Regions from separate parts of the Bradyrhizobium sp. AZCC 1578 genome, predicted to be linked through region 2. Evidence: predicted binding sites of a transcription regulator. Region 2 holds the regulator's gene; each other region holds the start of a gene.
The links. Region 2 encodes LexA, which represses DNA repair genes until DNA is damaged. Its sites were predicted from a motif close to TGTTCNNNNTGTGTTCNG; they were not measured.
Positions count from the first base shown of each region.

Region 1 (3,272 bases), 4.6 Mb from region 2:
TCGATGTCGCTGGACGGGTTCATCGCGCCCGAGTCCCTCGAGGATTTGATGGGGCAGCAGTGGATGGAACTGCAGCAGTGGATGTTCCCGCAGCGGTTTATCCGGGAGAACCTGAAGCTCGGCGAGGGCGGCGAGGAGGGGCGCGACAACGACATTGTGCGGGAGACGTTCGAGCGCACCGGCGCGAGCGTGATGGGCAAGCGCATGTTCGACGCCGGCGAGCAGGCTTGGCCGGAGGAGGCGCCGTTCCACACGCCGGTCTTCGTCGTGACGCACGAGAAGCGTGACCCCTGGGAGCGGCTGGGTGGGACCACCTTTCACTTCGTCAATGACGGCATCGAGTCCGCGCTCGATCAGGCTCGCGAGGCCGCCGGCGACCGAGACGTCCGTATCGCGGGCGGCGGCGCAACGATTCTGGAGTACGTGAACGCTGGCCTGATCGACGAGTTCTCGATCGCGCTTTCACCCGTGCTGTTCGGCTCCGGAATCCGCCTGTTCGAGGGCGTGGACGCGGGCCGCGTGGCCCTGGAGCCGGTCCGCGCGGAGCCGACGCGGCGGGTGACCCACCTGACCTACGCAGTCCGGGAGCGGTAACTGTCTCGACCTCAGCGCTTCCCCGCCGAGGTCAGCAGCGCGGTGAGTTCCTCGAAGCTCTGATCGTCAGGAAGGGCGAGCGTTCGGGCTGCGATCTCGGCCTGAAAACCCGGCGAAGCCTTGGCGAAGACGGGATGGCGAAGACGGGTCCTGCTTCGCGAAACGCCTCAGGATCAGGGCCAAAATGTCGGCGACGTTTTGCTGCAGATAGGTCCCGGCCATCCACGTGTCTTGCAGATGACGATAAGCCGTGGATGACCGGGAACGCAGACAACTCTAGGCAGTCTGCGCAAGGCGGCCGCCATGCCTGGCATGGCGGTAAGCGGGTCTTCAGCCGCCCCTTACCGGCGGCATCACCACCTCGTCACGCCGGCAGGCGCGGCGGTCGATTTCGTCGCAGGCGCGGAATTCCATGTCCTTGCTCAGGCAGACCCGCACCTCGCTCAGGCGCCGGCTCGAGCAGGTCACCGAAATCGCCGAACTGCTCAAGCCCGGGTTGATCTTGATAAAGGCCTCCTCGACATCGCCGGGGGCGATGGTCTTCTGCTCCGGCAATTGCAGGAATTCCTCGGGAATCTTTACCGCCGCGCGCGCCTTCCGGATGCTCTCGAAATAGGCTCGCGCGCCAAGGCCCGAACAGGTGCCGTGCTTGTCCCACTCGTTGAAGATCAGGCCGGGCGCCGGCATCAGGTCCAGCATCGAGGTCATGATGTTGCGATCGAGCCGCGGCGAGGGCCGCTGGCAATATTCGGGAAAGCCGCGCTCATATTGCGGCCACAGGCCGTGAACCACGAAGGAATAGGGGCGGCTGCACTGGGCCTGTGATCGCCCGCTATTGCCGCGCTCAGCCGCCGCCTCGCAGAAGGAGGGCGACCAGGAAAGAGCCAGGACATAAAAATCGAATTCGCCTGGCGCGTTCTGCCGGCGGTCTTGTGCGGACGCTGTCCCGGCCAGGACGACAACAAGAGCCAGCGAAATCAGAAGCCGCGAAATAATGATGGACCCGTGCATCGAACGCCCCCTCTACTCGACTACCGGGAGCCTAGCAGGGAGTCGGAACATTTCAAGAACAAAATTGGATCAATCCCACAATCGGCCCGAGTCGGCCGGGGATCGCTTGCCGGATTTCAGGGCGATCAGGGCCGCGCGGCCCTGCAGCCGGGGCTGTAGGCCCAGTTGCGGTCAAGCCCGGTCACGCACCATTCGACGCCCTGGCCGAAGCCGGCAAAGCCGCCATCCTCGATGATCGAGTAGTGCACGGTGCGCATCTTGCCGTCGCTCAGCATCACGTCGCCGCTGCAGTAGCGGCGCGGAATGTTGTCGGACTGCCATGGTCGAAAGGCGGTTTCATGGATCCGGCTGTAACCGGTAATCGTCAGCGCCGAATTCCAGAACTTGCTCTCTTTCTCCTGGAACTGGTACGCGATCGTCGATAGCGCCCGCTCGCATTCGGCGACGCGGCCGTCATAGCGTGGGCCGAACAACCCGAAATTGAGCTCCATGGGGTTGGCGGCCTGCGCGGCCTGGCTGGAGACCAACAAAGCGAGCGCCGCTGCCGTCAGGCCGAGTGCTCTCAAGGATGTGAACAAATTGCGCATGGGAATCCGCCAGTAAGCCAACGCATGGACGGTGCCGCGAAGCCCTGACAAGGTCAAGTGCAGCGCGGCAACACCTGACAGCCAAGTCCGCCTCGTGCCGCAAGCATTCTTTTCACGGCCATCGGCGCACACTATGGTGCGGTTCGAGCGAAATGGAGTCTGCGATGCGAAGAATTGTGGCCGCGAGCCTGATTGCCATGGGCGGGATGCTGGCGGCGGCGCCGGCGCAGGCGCATTGGTGGGATATCGACACAGTACCGCCGTTCAAGGGCAACGACACCGGCGGCATCATCGCCTATCCGCTCGCGATGCAGGCTGACGCCCGCCAGCTCGCCGTCGATCACTGCGCCCGCTACGGCAAGGTGGTGAAATTCCTCGGCGTGCAGCCCAATTACGGCGGCTACGTTTCCTTTGCCTGCCGCTGGGTGCCCTATGGCGCCGCTGAGCGGCCGCTGCGCACGCTTTACTGAGCGCTGCCGCTACCTGTTTTCCGGCTGGACATGTTTTCGCCACGCGGAGCGTGTGTTCACTTCGCGATGACGATCTCTGGAAGAATTCAGCGGGGGCCACCCATGAGACGACTGCTTCTTGTATCTTGTTCGGCCGTTGGTGTGCTTGCTCTGTTGCCGGAAAGCGGCGCTATCGCCGTGGAGTTGCCGGTGCGCAAGGCCGGCCTGTGGGAGATGAAAGTGGTGAGCACGGGCTCGCCGTCATCCGAGATGACGATGCACCAATGCACCGACGAGACCACCGACAAGGGCATGAGCACCGCAATGTCGCCATTGGCCAAGGAGATCTGCTCCAAGCAGGATATCCAGAAGACCGCAACCGGCTACGTCACTGATTCCGTCTGCGGCGTCGCCGGGATCACGGTCAAATCCCGTGCCGAGATCACCGGCGACTTCAATTCCGCCTACACCGTAAAATCGACCTCGCAGAGTGAGGGCGGCATGGCCGGCGCTCCGCGCGACAACAGCTCGACGATCGAGGCCAAATGGGTCGGCGCCTGCAAGGCGGATCAGAAGCCAGGCGACATCATCATGCCCGGCGGCATGAAGATGAACATCAAGGACATGGAAA
Region 1 covers NZ_JAZHRZ010000001.1:5,141,418-5,144,689, forward strand. The annotation lists gene V1290_RS24650 (dihydrofolate reductase family protein) at 1-594, shown strand, start outside; gene V1290_RS24655 (ribonuclease T2) at 925-1,605, opposite strand; gene V1290_RS24660 (hypothetical protein) at 1,731-2,192, opposite strand; gene V1290_RS24665 (hypothetical protein) at 2,357-2,662, shown strand; gene V1290_RS24670 (DUF3617 domain-containing protein) at 2,765-3,272, shown strand, end outside.
Region 1: V1290_RS24655 (ribonuclease T2) is a predicted target of LexA. The motif match lies at 1,649-1,666, and genes of this name have one in related genera.

Region 2 (3,272 bases):
ATCCTCGGCCGTGATGGTGAGCCAGCCGTACCTGAACATGTACCGCCCGGGCTCAGTGACGCGCCCGGCTTTTTGCCACGTTACCTTGTTGACCACCGACTGCCCCCTGCGGTGCCGAGTTCTGAAAAATGTACCACCATGATCCGCCGGCCTTGGGCCGGCGGATCATATGCGCGTGGGCGTTTATCCGGTCACGATCGATTCGGCCGGACGCGCTTCCGTCACCTTCGGCGCGCGTTCGCCACCGGTCTGGACCACCGGCAATTGCAGCACGGTCGCGCGCTGGCCTTCGCAAAGCTGCGTCACCAGCACATGGCTTCCGTCGGGAAATTCGATCGCGTCATGGTGACGGTCGGAGATATGGGGGTCGATTTGATTGAACTTGCCGACCCGCCAGTCGGTGGTTCGAGTCCAGATCCACCGGTTGTCGTATTTGACGTCCTCAGCGAACGCCAGTTCGGTGCCGGGAAGCATGCAGACCGCCACTGCAGGCTCGCGTTCCGACGCAAAGCCGCGGGTCGATGTACCGCGGAATGTCGTGGTGATCAGCGTCTCGCCGACCTCGGCAGGCCGCGTAGCCACAGCATGCAGGCTATAGTCACACATCGGATGGCTCCCTCGTTTGAGATAGCTGACCCGTGTCTAGAAGGAGGCACAGGCCTCTATCAGAGTGGACATGGCGCAGAGCCTTTTCTCGTTTCTGGGCAATTCTGCGACTGGCGCACTGCGCCACATTCACAAACGCGCTAACGGGCGTTGGTTCCAAACGCGCAACAAAAAACCCCGGCCGCGGGCCGAGGCTCTTTTCCGTCACGGCCCGGACGGCATAACGGGTCAGTATTTGCGGTAGAGCCCGATCAGCTTGCCCTGAATCCGGACCCGGTTCGGCGGCAGGATGCGGACTTCATAGGCGGTGTTGGCGGGCTCGAGCGCGATCGAGGCGCCGCGGCGGCGGAAGCGCTTCAGCGTGGCTTCCTCCTCGTCGATCAGCGCCACGACGATGTCGCCGGTGTCGGCGGTCTCGTTGCGTTGGATCAGCGCCATGTCGCCGTCGAGAATGCCCGCGTCCACCATGGAATCGCCGCGCACTTCGAGCGCGTAATGTTCGCCGGAGCCGAGCATGTCCGGCGGTACGCTGATGGTGTGGCTGCGGGTCTGCAGCGCCTCGATCGGCGTACCGGCGGCAATCCGGCCCATGACAGGCACGGCCACCGGGCGATTGCCGTCGTCCTCGGCGGCCGGCGCGCTCACTGTGCGTTTGCCAAGCGTACCCTCGATCACGCTCGGCGTGAAGCCGCGGCGGCTGTTGGCGGCGGCTGCGAGCTCGGGCAGCTTGATGACTTCGATGGCGCGGGCGCGGTTGGGCAGGCGACGGATGAAGCCACGCTCCTCCAGTGCGGTGATGAGGCGGTGGATTCCGGATTTCGAGCGCAGATCGAGCGCGTCCTTCATCTCATCGAAGGAGGGCGGCACGCCGGCCTCTTTCAGCCGTTCATTGATGAAACGCAGAAGTTCGTACTGTTTGCGCGTAAGCATCGCGAGCAATCCCCCGGTTGGCGTCGTCTCGTTCCGAATTTTCAGCGCCCGGATCGTGGAGTCCCCAAACTCTCGATCAAAGACACTAGCAGTCGAAACAAATCATGAACGGACACTATATGTTCGATATGTGTTCCGCAACCACTTAATTTCAGGTGAACGCATTGCGGTTCCGGCCCAAGGTGCTGGGGGAACACCGTTCAGGCGTCATTCCGGCAGCCGGAGCAGCTCGCAACGAGAACCCTTTGTGGCAGCCGGCGCGAACGGCGGACGTATCACAAGTGCACGTGCCGCAGCGAGATTCCCTGATAGCGACGAGTCCTGATGGTTCACCGGCACGGCAACCAGCGTGCCGTCGTCGCGGGCTTCGAGGCGGGCGCGAAGATAGTCTTCGCGCTTATCATTGGCGGCGAGATCGCGGCCGAGCAGCGCGCTTTCGCGCAGGTGATGGATGGTATCGCGGCCCGATAGAGCGCGAATCAGCGGCACCAGGAACAGGAAGCCGCAGACATACGAGGAGACGGGATTGCCTGGCAGGCCGATCACCCGCATCGCGCCCAGCCTGCCGTGCATCATCGGCTTGCCCGGCCGCATCGCGATCCGCCAGAATGCGATGGCGACGCCCTCGGCTTCCAGCGACCGCTTGACGAGGTCGTGGTCGCCGACCGACGCGCCGCCCAGGGTGATCAGGATGTCCGCGTCGGCCTTGCGGGCACGGCGGATGCCGTCCGTGGTCGCGGCGACGGTGTCGGCGGCGATTCCGAGGTCGATGATTTCTGCCCCTTCGGCCCGCGCCAGTGCCCGCAAGCCGTAGCCGTTGGAATAGACGATCTGGCCGGGGCTAGGGCTTGCGCCCGGCATCACCAGCTCGTCGCCGGTCGCCAGCATCGCAACTTTCGGGCGGCGGTGCACCGCAAGCTCCGGGTAGTTCATGCCGGCGGCGAGCGAGAGGTCGCGGTCGGTGAGGCGGCGCCCGCGTTTGAGGAGGACGTCGCCTTCGCGGAAATCAACGCCCGCGGCGCGGATATGCCGCCCCGGAACGGCAGCTTCCGTGATGGTGATATGATCGCCCTCGACGCCAGTGTCTTCCTGGATGATGACAGCGTCGGCGCCATCGGGAATCACGCCGCCGGTAAAGATCCGCACCGCTTCCCCCGGGCCGACCTTCCGCTCGAACGGGCGGCCGGCGGCGACCTCGCCGATCACCTTTAGCCGCGCGCTGACATCGGCGGCGTCAGCTGCGCGCACCGCATAGCCGTCCATCGCCGACATCGCTTGCGGCGGTTGCGTCCGCCGCGAGGCGACGTCGCGTGCGAGAATGCGGTGATACGCCTCATCGAGCGCCACCATTTCTTCGGGCAGGGGATCGGCGCCCGCGAGGATGGCAGACAATGCATCGGCAACCGGCATCAACGCCACGGGCAGACCTCCCTCAAATTCCAAGTGCGGTCAGTGCCCTCGCCACGTCATCCGTCGATGTCACGTGGATGGCAGAAAGGCCGCGCGCCCGCGCACCTTCGATATTGGCAGCCGAGTCGTCGAAGAACAGGATCCGCGACGCCGGCACGCCGATCGCTTTTACCACATGATCATAGGCTTCGGCGTCGGGTTTGCGCAAACCGATGCTGGAGGACAGGTATATCTGACGGAAATGGCCGAGCACGTCCGCATAGGCCTGCGAAAAATGCGTGACATGGGCCGGATTGGTGTTGGAAAAAGCATAGAGCGGCAGGCGT
Region 2 covers NZ_JAZHRZ010000001.1:551,772-555,043, reverse strand. The annotation lists gene V1290_RS02880 (hypothetical protein) at 1-96, opposite strand, end outside; gene V1290_RS02875 (hypothetical protein) at 184-606, opposite strand; gene lexA (transcriptional repressor LexA) at 835-1,536, opposite strand; gene V1290_RS02865 (molybdopterin molybdotransferase MoeA) at 1,744-2,955, opposite strand; gene V1290_RS02860 (HAD-IA family hydrolase) at 2,969-3,272, opposite strand, start outside.

Region 3 (3,272 bases), 6.5 Mb from region 2:
CCATGGCAACGTATCTGCGACGTCTGCAAGACGATCCGCGCGTTTGGTCAAAACTTGGAAGGTGTGATGGCGCGCTCGCCGCATTACGTCGAACACTCGCTCGATAAAATCAAAAGGGACCTTTTCATGAAACAGGTCCGACATCGAGTTGACGAAAATGATCTTTGGATTTTTCCATTTCAGCGGAATGCCGAGCGCCGCTTCATCCAGCACGATCTTGCCATTCCACTTTGCACGTCCTCCAGACACGCGTGTGGTGCCCGCGTATTTTGATTGGCCCATAGCCTCCAATCGACGAGCAAGACGCATCGCATAGCAGTTCGTACAGCCGGGCGATAGGATGGTACATCCTCCGACCGGATTCCACGTTGCCTCAGTCCATTCTATCGGTGAATTGCTGGCCATTGTGGATTCCTACTTGAAAGTTACTTTGACGTGGTCGGCGAAGCTGTTGCCTGGACGTTTTGATTTTGGCGGATCAGCGGTTATTTTGCCTTTAACTTCCAATTCCCGCAGCGCCTGCTTGTAGTTTCGGGCTAGATAGGGCGTATCAACCGAGTGGTCCTCGTAAATCTGCCGCATGGTCAAAGTCTCGCCAGAATACACCGTGGGCAGGTCCGTCAGCAGCTTGTCAAACGGCTGGGTAAGCGAGAATAGGAGAGGCGTCGACGCGTCCGCGGGCGAGTACGCAAATGAGGCAACCCCTTGATCTTCTGTTGAACTTTCGCGCGCCATAATGTCTTTCATTATCTCATAGCCTCGAAAGTGCTTCGACACAAAAACGATGCTGTGACTGGTGCGCTTGCCCCTCTTGAATCGAAACGGCAGAACAAAGGTTCCACCCATTTCCTTTATTGCTTGCGAAAGCTCTTCCAAGATCAGGGTTTCGCGATCGTCCGGCGACTTTCCTTTTAAAGTTTCCCGAAGGCTCAGCGCGCGCTGTTCACCAAACAACGCATCCATATGGTCTTCGACTTTCGGATTGGAGATGCCGGCATTGATGCGACCGTAATTGAAGAAGAATACGCAATCGCATCCCCAGTCTTTGATCACTCCGTTCACGATCTTGAGGGAAAGGCCTTTGTAACCAAAAGGGTCAAAGAAAGTGAACGAGGGGATGAGACGCGTTTCATTGAAAAACTTCTCGGCGTCTTTGCCGACCTCATTGCAATTGACTTGCGGACGAAATTTTAGCTTCTCTATCCCCGGTAGCTTGTCTATTTCCGTCTGCAGCGTCGACGAATGATTTGCATCTGCATCGTTAAAAAGCGTCACCAGCATCCCGCATAGGGTTGTGTCGTTTATTGCGTGTTCCAGAACAAGCAAAGGTGTTGAAGCAGCGCCATCCTTGTAACGCCCAGGTCCGGCAAAGAGATCAATGTATGCTATCTTGCCGTCCCGAGCCTTCGCGGTTGGTCCGACGACTTTGGCCCAAGTGTAAAAGTACTTTTGGATTATCCGCGCCTTGGTTTCCGATTGATCCAGTTGCTCATCAAAAAATTTATCGTTCGCCACCTGAGCCACCTGCACAGCTTCGAGTAGATTCGAAGTGATCATACACGCAACTCCGGTAGTTCGACTGAATATATCGTTCCCTGTTTGTTCTGTCTAGTTGTGTCGCGTTTCATTGTCGCGCCGACTAGCCGGGAGTGGAGGGGAGTCACTGGAATTGTTGAGGAATTTTGCGCAACAGGCGCAACAAACTTCCGGGCGGATTGAAACGCCAAATTCTTCAGTGATTTCAATGGCTGGGGAACCTGGATTCGAACCAAGACAAACAGAGTCAGAGTCTGTTGTGCTACCGTTACACCATTCCCCAAGAATTGCTGAGTGACATCAATGCCTTACACGGATGTCCGGGCAATCGGCTGGAGCGGGATCTTGCAAATCGCCGCTTTCGCTGGTGCGCCGTTCTACTCGCTCGATCCGGGCCTTGGCAAGCGTGGAAGGAGGGGCATTTTCCAACGAATTGCAGGGTGCCGCGGGGCGGTACTTGTTGCCGTTCGAATTCACCGGGCGGTTGCTGAAGGTGACGGTCGGCATGCATGCCGACCAGAAGCTGGATGGCGACGGCGTAGGTTCGGCGGAGATAGCGCCGCAGTAGGCGCCAATCCTAGCTATCATCGCCCGCGCTAAACAGCATGCGGGCGATCCAGTATCCCAGAGACAGCAGTAGCTATCGATAGGCCGCGGCGTACTGGAGTCCGCGCTTGGTGGGGGGAATGACGATATTGTGTGGGGCGACGCCGTCGCGACAAGCCTGCCTTTACTTAATCTTCTCATATGCCGCGGCGAAATCTGCCAGCGGCATCGGAATCGTAATCGTTTCCTTGGCCATATTCTGGAACGAGACCTTCAACTGTTTGCCGGATTTCAACGCGGCCAGCATGTCAGGCGAAATCTGGATGTTGGCGTAGCAGCCGCGTGCCTCGCAGGTCTGAACCTGCAGGTCGGACGTCATGCCGTCGTCGACCTGAAGCTTGGCTCCGGCCGGCAGGTTGAGCCCGAGCGGCAACTGCACGATGCCGACCGGTGTGCGGGTTTCGGCCGATACGCGGATATTGATCAGCACGATCAACTGACCGGTCTTGGTCAGGACGGCGCTTTGCTCGATCGCGCATTCGAGTGGCGCGCCGCGGCTGGCGCTGCTGCACCGTGCAACCCAGCCGGGAGGCGCAGGCGTATTGGCGCCCTCGGCCGGGCCGGCGGCGGGAGCTGGCGTTGCCTGCGCCGCGGGCGCAGCATTCTTGGTCTTGAGCGCCTGGGCTTGGCCATGGCCGCACATGCCGAATAGCGCCGCGGCAACAACCGCTAATTTGATTGAAATTTTCAATGAACCAGCTCCGAAGTGAAACACTACCTCCGGATGTGTCGGTTGCCGGGCAAAGTCAAGTCATTCGGCCGCTTGCTTGACCGGGCCGTGTGCGTCCGGATGCTCATGGTGCGAACCGGTCGAACGGCTCCAGCGGGCAAACGCGTTCGAAAGCCGGTCGAGATAGAGATAGACTACCGGCGTCGTGAACAGCGTCAGCGCCTGGCTGACGAGCAGGCCGCCGACCATGGCATAGCCGAGCGGCTGGCGAATTTCCGATCCCGTGCCGGTGCCGAGCATCAGCGGCACCCCGCCGAGCATCGCCGCCATCGTCGTCATCATGATCGGGCGAAATCGCAATAGCGCCGCCTTGCGGATCGCGGCCTCCGGCTCCAGACGCTCGTCGCGTTCGGCGGTGATCGCAAAATCGACCATCATGATGCCGTTCTTCTTCACGATG
Region 3 covers NZ_JAZHRZ010000001.1:7,018,350-7,021,621, forward strand. The annotation lists gene V1290_RS33330 (DUF5131 family protein) at 1-405, opposite strand, end outside; gene V1290_RS33335 (three-Cys-motif partner protein TcmP) at 415-1,557, opposite strand; tRNA gene V1290_RS33340 (tRNA-Gln) at 1,746-1,819, opposite strand; gene V1290_RS33345 (invasion associated locus B family protein) at 2,267-2,833, opposite strand; gene V1290_RS33350 (multidrug efflux RND transporter permease subunit) at 2,894-3,272, opposite strand, start outside.
Region 3: V1290_RS33335 (three-Cys-motif partner protein TcmP) is a predicted target of LexA. The motif match lies at 1,590-1,607, and genes of this name have one in related genera.